3 regions of the Pantoea sp. Lij88 genome follow, and region 3 is predicted to be linked to each of the others. Evidence: predicted binding sites of a transcription regulator. Region 3 holds the regulator's gene; each other region holds the start of a gene.

Region 1 (2,269 bases), 570 kb from region 3:
CGACACGCTATCCGCGCACGCCGGGCAACTGGCCTGCGGTGTTTCGTTTTATCGGGGAGCTGGCCGTCACGTTGCGGCAGAAGGGCGTGTTTAACATGCTGCTCTCAGATGGCCGGTATCTGATGGCCTTCTGCTCCACTAACCTGTTCTGGATCACCCGCCGCGCACCGTTTGGCCGGGCGCAGTTACTGGATCAGGATGTGGAGGTCGATTTTCAGCAGCACACCACGCCGCATGACGTGGTGACGGTGATTGCTACGCAGCCACTGACGGCCAATGAAACCTGGCAGCGGATTGCGCCAGGTGAATGGGCGTTATTCTGCCTTGGAGAGCGCCAGGAATGAACGTGAAGCAGCTTCGGGACTGGCTAAAACCGGTGCCGGGCTGCTGTTCATCACATATTTACCGCTGGCGACATTGACCATTGGCGGCTGGTGATATTTAGCGAAGTAGGCGTATCCCGGCTGCAGCTGCTGCCAGAAGCTGGCATCGCTGGAGTAGCGGTGACGCTGCATGTTGCTGTCGGTCATGCGGAACGGATAGATGCTGATGCTGACATCCTGCTGGCCATTACGCAGCGCCGCGTTCACATAAGTAAAAATCTCATCCATATAGGCGTTAGTCATGGCATAGCAGCCAATTGACTTACAGTCGCCATGAATCATCAGGTAGTTGCCGCTGTAGCCCTGATTACGATCGAACTGATTCGGGAAACCAATGTTGATCGCGCGATAAAAACGGCTATCCGGCTTCAGCTGATTCAGCTTCACGTTGTAAAAACCTTCTGGGCTTTTGAAATCGCCTTCACGGCGTTTCGGGCCGAGGCCGCCAGAAAAGTTACAGATGCGGTAGGTATCCAGCAGGCGGTATTCGTTACCGATTTTGCCGTAAAGTTCGAGTGTGCGTTCTTCCTTGAAGATCTGGATATAGACCGGGGTACCGAGTAACTGTTTCTTTAATTCTTTGCTGACCGGTGCCGTTGAGACGGGTTCGGGTGTCATTGCCATGCTGAGGGCTGGCAGTAAAATCATCGCAAACAGGAGTGCGATTTTGCCCATGCTGTGTATACCTTGAGGTGAAGAGAACATGACGCAAATTGTGCGTCTCTGTTTGCATTATCGGAACTGTCCGCTACCGCAGCGCAACATTAAACATTGTCTGTTTTTTTAGCAAGACGCTGGCAGCCAGATTCGCGATTTACTGAAGGATATTCGGCCACAAATTTGTAAACTTTAATTGTGGGCGCGACAAATATTGCAGTTACCCCTGCCAACTGTATACTTATCCAGTGCCGGAGGGGGTATGCGTAAAATCATTCATGTCGATATGGACTGCTTCTATGCCGCGGTGGAGATGCGTGATAATCCCCAGCTGCGCGACATCCCGATCGCCATTGGTGGCAGCCGCGAACGTCGTGGCGTGATCAGCACCGCCAACTATCCGGCCCGCAAATTTGGCGTGCGCAGCGCGATGCCAACCGGCATGGCCCTGAAGTTATGCCCGCATCTGCGTCTGCTGCCCGGACGCTTCGACGCCTACAAAGAAGCCTCCGCACAAATCCGCGACATCTTTACCCGCTACACCCCGCTGATCGAACCGCTCTCCCTTGATGAAGCCTATCTGGATGTCACCGACAGCCCGCACTGTCACGGCTCTGCCACGCTGATGGCGCAGGCGATCCGCGCCACCATCTACCGTGAAACCGGGCTGACCGCCTCAGCGGGCATCGCGCCGATTAAATTCCTGGCAAAGATCGCCTCCGATCTGAATAAGCCCGATGGGCAATTCGTCATTACCCCGCCGGAGATGGCCGGTTTTCTGCTGACGCTGCCGCTGGCGAAGATCCCAGGCGTCGGCAAGGTCTCGGCCAAAAAGCTTGAGGAGATGGGGCTGGTGACCTGCGGTGACGTGCAGAAGGCCGATCTGGCGCTGCTGTTAAAGCGCTTTGGGAAGTTTGGCCGGGTGCTGTGGGAGCGCAGCAATGGCATTGATGACCGTGACGTCATCGTGGAGCGTGAGCGTAAATCGCTGGGAGTAGAACGCACGCTGGCGGAAGATATCAGCGACTGGGATGCCTGCCTGGAGATTATCGATTTTCTCTATGCCGAACTGGATCGTCGTCTGACGCAGATCCGACCCGACAAGCAGGTGGCGCGTCAGGGCGTCAAACTCAAGTTCAGTGATTTTCAGCAGACGACCCAGGAGCATATCTGGCCGGTGCTGAATAAAGAGGACATGATTGCCATCGCCCGGAAAACCTGGGATGAGC
Region 2 (2,269 bases), 1.4 Mb from region 3:
CTCAGACCAAACAGGCCGGTGACGAAAACGCCGACCAGCGCCGAAATGGCGGTGGTGAACAGCAGAACGCCGATGGTCAGTACGCTGATTTTTCCCAGCGACGAGGCGTTATGCAGACGGGCGACCGCACTCAGAATGGAAACGAACACCAGCGGCATCACGACCATCTGCAGCAACTGGACATAGCCATTACCGACGATGTTAAACCAACTGATCGACTCTTTGACCACTGCGCTGTTTTCGCCGTAGATCAACTGCAACACCAGGCCGAACAGCACGCCGATCACCAGACCGGTCAGCACTTTTTTCGACAGGCTCCAGTTCTGACGGCTGAAGCGGGAGAGCAATACCAGCAGCACCACAAAGGCCACGATATTAAGCGTAAGAGGAAGGTCCATGCTGAAACTCCAGAGTAATGCGGCCTTCCGTCACAGGAAGGCCGCATAATGTTAATCACGAATTAAGACAGCAGGAATGGTAACAGCAGGCGTTGAGGGTGCCTTATATCCAAATGGAATGCTTTATAACTTAATGGCGTTTTGCGCGCTTTTATTGCGCAGTATGACTGGAAATTAACCGCCCGACGCCATTTTGTAGCGTGTCGAAGAGCTGCGACGGCCAGCCGTTTGCACCAAAAGATGGCATCCCCACCGGAAACCACAGCGCATATCCAACCAGGCCCAGACACAATGCCCGCTCAAGCTGATTGCCCTTCTGGCTGCGCAGTATCGGCAGCCGGAAGCGCCAGCGGCAGGGCCACAGTAGCGGAACCCCGGCGGGCGTGAGCATGTCGGCCACGATATGGCTCAGGTAACCGAGCGTCAGACCCTGCAGCACATCGGGCGGTATCGGCGACGATTGGGGCAGGTTAATCTGAAAAAGCCACAAACCGGCGGCGATGGCCAGCAGACTGTGGGTAAAGCCCCGATGGCCAAACGCCCGCGCAATAGGGTGAGAGAGCCAGCTCAGTCGCTGTCCCAGCAGAGATTTGGGGTGATCGATATCGGGTAACAGACATGTCAGCAGGGCTGAGGGAACAAGATGCCACCAGTCGGCCTGCGCCAGCACGGGTGTCAGCTCAGCACGCTTAGCAAAAATAGCGCTGGCAATGGCAAAAATGATGTGGCCTTCGCCCGTCATGATAGAACCTGGTTGCAAAGAAAGCTGTCGATGCATCCAGTATAGGGATTTATCCAGTAAATGAGAACATGTGACGCTGTAACGAAGCATGAATATTATTAACAGGGCGGACAGCGATGAAACTCTGTCCGCCAGAAAGATTAACGCGCCAGCCAGCCGCCATCGACTGCCAGCGTGTAGCCGTTAACGTAGTCGGCAGCAGAAGAGGCCAGGAAGACCACCGGGCCCATCATGTCATCAGGCACGCCCCAGCGTCCGGCCGGAATACGGCCCAGGATCTCTTCGCTGCGCGACTCATCATTACGCAGCTGTTCGGTATTGTTAGTTGCCATATAGCCGGGGGCGATGGCATTGACGTTAATGCCATGTTTTGCCCATTCATTCGCCATCAGACGGGTCAGTCCCATCACGGCACTTTTCGACGCCGTATAGGAGGGCACCCGGATTCCGCCCTGGAAGGAGAGCATGGAGGCAATATTGATAATTTTGCCGCCCTTACCCTGCGCGATAAACTGGCGGGCAACCTGCTGCGAGAGGAAAAACAGGCTTTTGCTGTTGATGTTCATCACATCATCCCAGTCCTGCTCGCTGAAATTCAGCGCGTCTTCACGCCGGATAATGCCGGCATTGTTGACCAGAATGTCAATTTTGCCTGCCGCCGCCACCGCCTGTTCAACCACAGAGGCCACCACGCTGGTCTGCATCAGATCGGCCTGCACTGGCCAGAAGCGGCGACCCAGCGCCTCGACTGTGCTTTGGGTATCATCCGGGCCATCACGGTTTACGCCGACGATATCACAGCCCGCCTGCGCAAGACCCAGCGCCATACCTTGCCCGAGACCGGTGTTACAGCCGGTCACCAGCGCCACTTTACCTTCCAGGTTAAACATATTCAGTACCATGGTGTTTCTCCTCTGCTCAGCGCAGTTCACTGATTTTGACGTGGTCCATGTCATCAAAGACCTGATTCTCACCCACCATGCCCCAGATAAAGGTGTAACGCTGGGTGCCGACACCGGCGTGAATTGACCAACTGGGTGAGATGACCGCCTGCTCGTTATGTACCAGCAGATGGCGGGTTTGCTGCGGTTGTCCCATCATGTGAAAGACGGCGCTCTCTTCACTCATA
Region 3 (2,269 bases):
CGTGTTCCGTGGCCATGCGGCGCAATGAGACGGTCGGCGAGAAGCGGACGAAACTGTCGCGTCCATGCCAGATCACGGCAAAGAACTTCTGCACGCCGTTCAGCAACCGCAGATGTGGCGTGGGTTCGCCCTGAACTTCACGTCCTGGTGCGCGGCCAAACATCACGGTGACCGGCAGCATTTGAATATCGAGCTTAGGGTTATTGCGATGCAGGTCCAGGTAATCGTGAAAGATTTTTACCGATTCCACGCTGGGCACAAAATAGGGGAAGACGCGCGGGCCATCATGGATAAATACGTGGCGCGGCAGCAGTGAACCATCAATCTCCAGCGGAGAAAGCGGGTCGGGCAGATGATGCCGCAGACACTGTGCGCGTAAAGTCAGTAAGTCGGCCTTCGAATCGTAAGGCAAAACATACATAATAGGTCGGGTCGGATCCAGACCATGTTCAGACACGGGATCGGCCGGAATGGCCTTACTTTTTACCAAAAACGACAGTGGTAAATTAAGCAATTTGTAATAGAGTTTACGCCAACCTGACATAGACAACATGAAGCCTCTTGTTAGCAAAGCGCCGCAAGCATAGCAGAAAGTGCAGCGAAGATCTGTGGTGGTGCCAATTGCACGCAGCCCAGACATTGACGTCAATCCGATGAAAGGGTTCCCACATCATGGCAAATAATGCCACCGGACTTATCAGAATAGTAAAAGCCGCAGGTTACTCATGGCAGGGACTGCGCGCCGCCTGGCAACATGAAGCGGCGTTTCGCCAGGAAGCACTGGCTGCGCTGGCCGCTATTATTATCGCGTGCTGGCTGGATGTCGATGTGATCTCCCGCATCCTGATGATTGGGGCGGTGGTGCTGGTGGTCATTGTCGAAATCCTCAATAGTGCCATTGAAGCGGTGGTTGACCGCATCGGTCAGGAGCACCATCCCCTGGCGGGCCGGGCAAAAGACATGGGCTCGGCGGCGGTACTGATCAGCATCATACTGGCCCTGTTTGTCTGGGTCGCGCTGCTCTGGACACATTTGCGATAAGCCTTCCATAACGCGCCTGAGGGCGCGTTTTCCCTGACAATCGGTTTCCATTTCGCCAATACCTGTATATACTCACAGCGACTGTATAAACAACCAGGGGGCGGGATGAAAGCATTAACCAGCAGGCAGCAGCAGGTCTATGACCTGATTCGCGACCATATTTCTTCAACAGGCATGCCGCCTACGCGTGCAGAGATTGCCGCGCAGCTGGGCTTCCGTTCGCCAAATGCGGCAGAAGAGCATCTGAAAGCGCTGGCGCGTAAAGGCGTCATCGAGATCGTTTCCGGTGCATCGCGCGGCATTCGTCTGTTAATGGAAGAAGAGGTTTCAGAAGGGCTACCGCTGATTGGCCGGGTTGCTGCCGGTGAGCCGATCATGGCGCAGGAACATATCGAAACCCACTACAAAGTGGATCCGGGCCTGTTCAAGCCGTCTGCCGATTTCCTGCTGCGCGTCAGCGGAATGTCGATGAAAGATATCGGGATTATGGATGGCGACCTGCTCGCGGTACATAAAACCCAGGATGTGCGCAACGGCCAGGTTGTGGTTGCCCGCATTGATGATGAAGTGACCGTTAAACGCTGGAAAAAGCAGGGTGCTATCGTGCATCTTCTGCCGGAAAACAGCGATTTCGACCCGATTGTTGTCGATACCCGTGCACAGTCGCTGACCATTGAAGGTCTGGCAGTGGGCGTGGTGCGCAACGGCGAGTGGCTCTGATTCTGAGGGCTGCGTGCATTCGCCTTTTCTGATGCTATTCTGTCTGCCCTAATTTTGTCGCCTGCTTAACGGCAGCGACACTGAGCACGGAACGGCGAATGCGCTTTATCACGGCAACGGATAAAAATCTCTGGCGGCTTGCGCTGCCGATGATCCTTTCAAATATCACCGTTCCTTTACTGGGAGTGGTCGATACTGCAGTTATTGGTCATCTCGACAGCCCTGTCTATCTTGGCGGGGTTGCGGTCGGGACCACAGTGACCAGCTTCCTCTTTATGCTGCTGCTTTTCCTTCGAATGAGTACCACTGGCCTTACGGCGCAGGCATTTGGTGCGGGCGATAAAGCCGCTCTGGCACGCGCGCTGACGCAGCCGCTGATTATTGCGCTGCTGGCAGGTGTACTGTTCATCGCTTTGCGTTATCCGATTATTCAGCTGGCGACCCATCTGGTTGGCGGCAATCCTGATGTACTGGAACAGGCGGCGCTGTTTATTCAGATTCGCTGGCT

Evidence for each region. Region 3 encodes LexA, which represses DNA repair genes until DNA is damaged. Its sites were predicted from a motif close to TNCTGTATGTACATACAGNA; they were not measured.
Region 1: the regulator LexA is predicted to act here: its motif matches at 1,272-1,291, upstream of dinB (DNA polymerase IV).
Region 2: the regulator LexA is predicted to act here: its motif matches at 1,163-1,182, upstream of PU624_RS14505 (metal-dependent hydrolase).

Annotation. Positions count from the first base shown of each region.
Region 1 covers NZ_CP118269.1:3,143,566-3,145,834, reverse strand. Annotated here, with positions in the region: gene PU624_RS18630 (class II glutamine amidotransferase) at 1-344, shown strand, start outside; gene dpaA (peptidoglycan meso-diaminopimelic acid protein amidase) at 315-1,058, opposite strand; gene dinB (DNA polymerase IV) at 1,303-2,269, shown strand, end outside.
Region 2 covers NZ_CP118269.1:2,289,565-2,291,833, reverse strand. Annotated here, with positions in the region: gene PU624_RS14510 (L-cystine transporter) at 1-398, opposite strand, end outside; gene PU624_RS14505 (metal-dependent hydrolase) at 550-1,140, opposite strand; gene kduD (2-dehydro-3-deoxy-D-gluconate 5-dehydrogenase KduD) at 1,281-2,042, opposite strand; gene kduI (5-dehydro-4-deoxy-D-glucuronate isomerase) at 2,059-2,269, opposite strand, start outside.
Region 3 covers NZ_CP118269.1:3,709,044-3,711,312, reverse strand. Annotated here, with positions in the region: gene plsB (glycerol-3-phosphate 1-O-acyltransferase PlsB) at 1-544, opposite strand, end outside; gene PU624_RS21225 (diacylglycerol kinase) at 673-1,041, shown strand; gene lexA (transcriptional repressor LexA) at 1,147-1,761, shown strand; gene dinF (MATE family efflux transporter DinF) at 1,860-2,269, shown strand, end outside.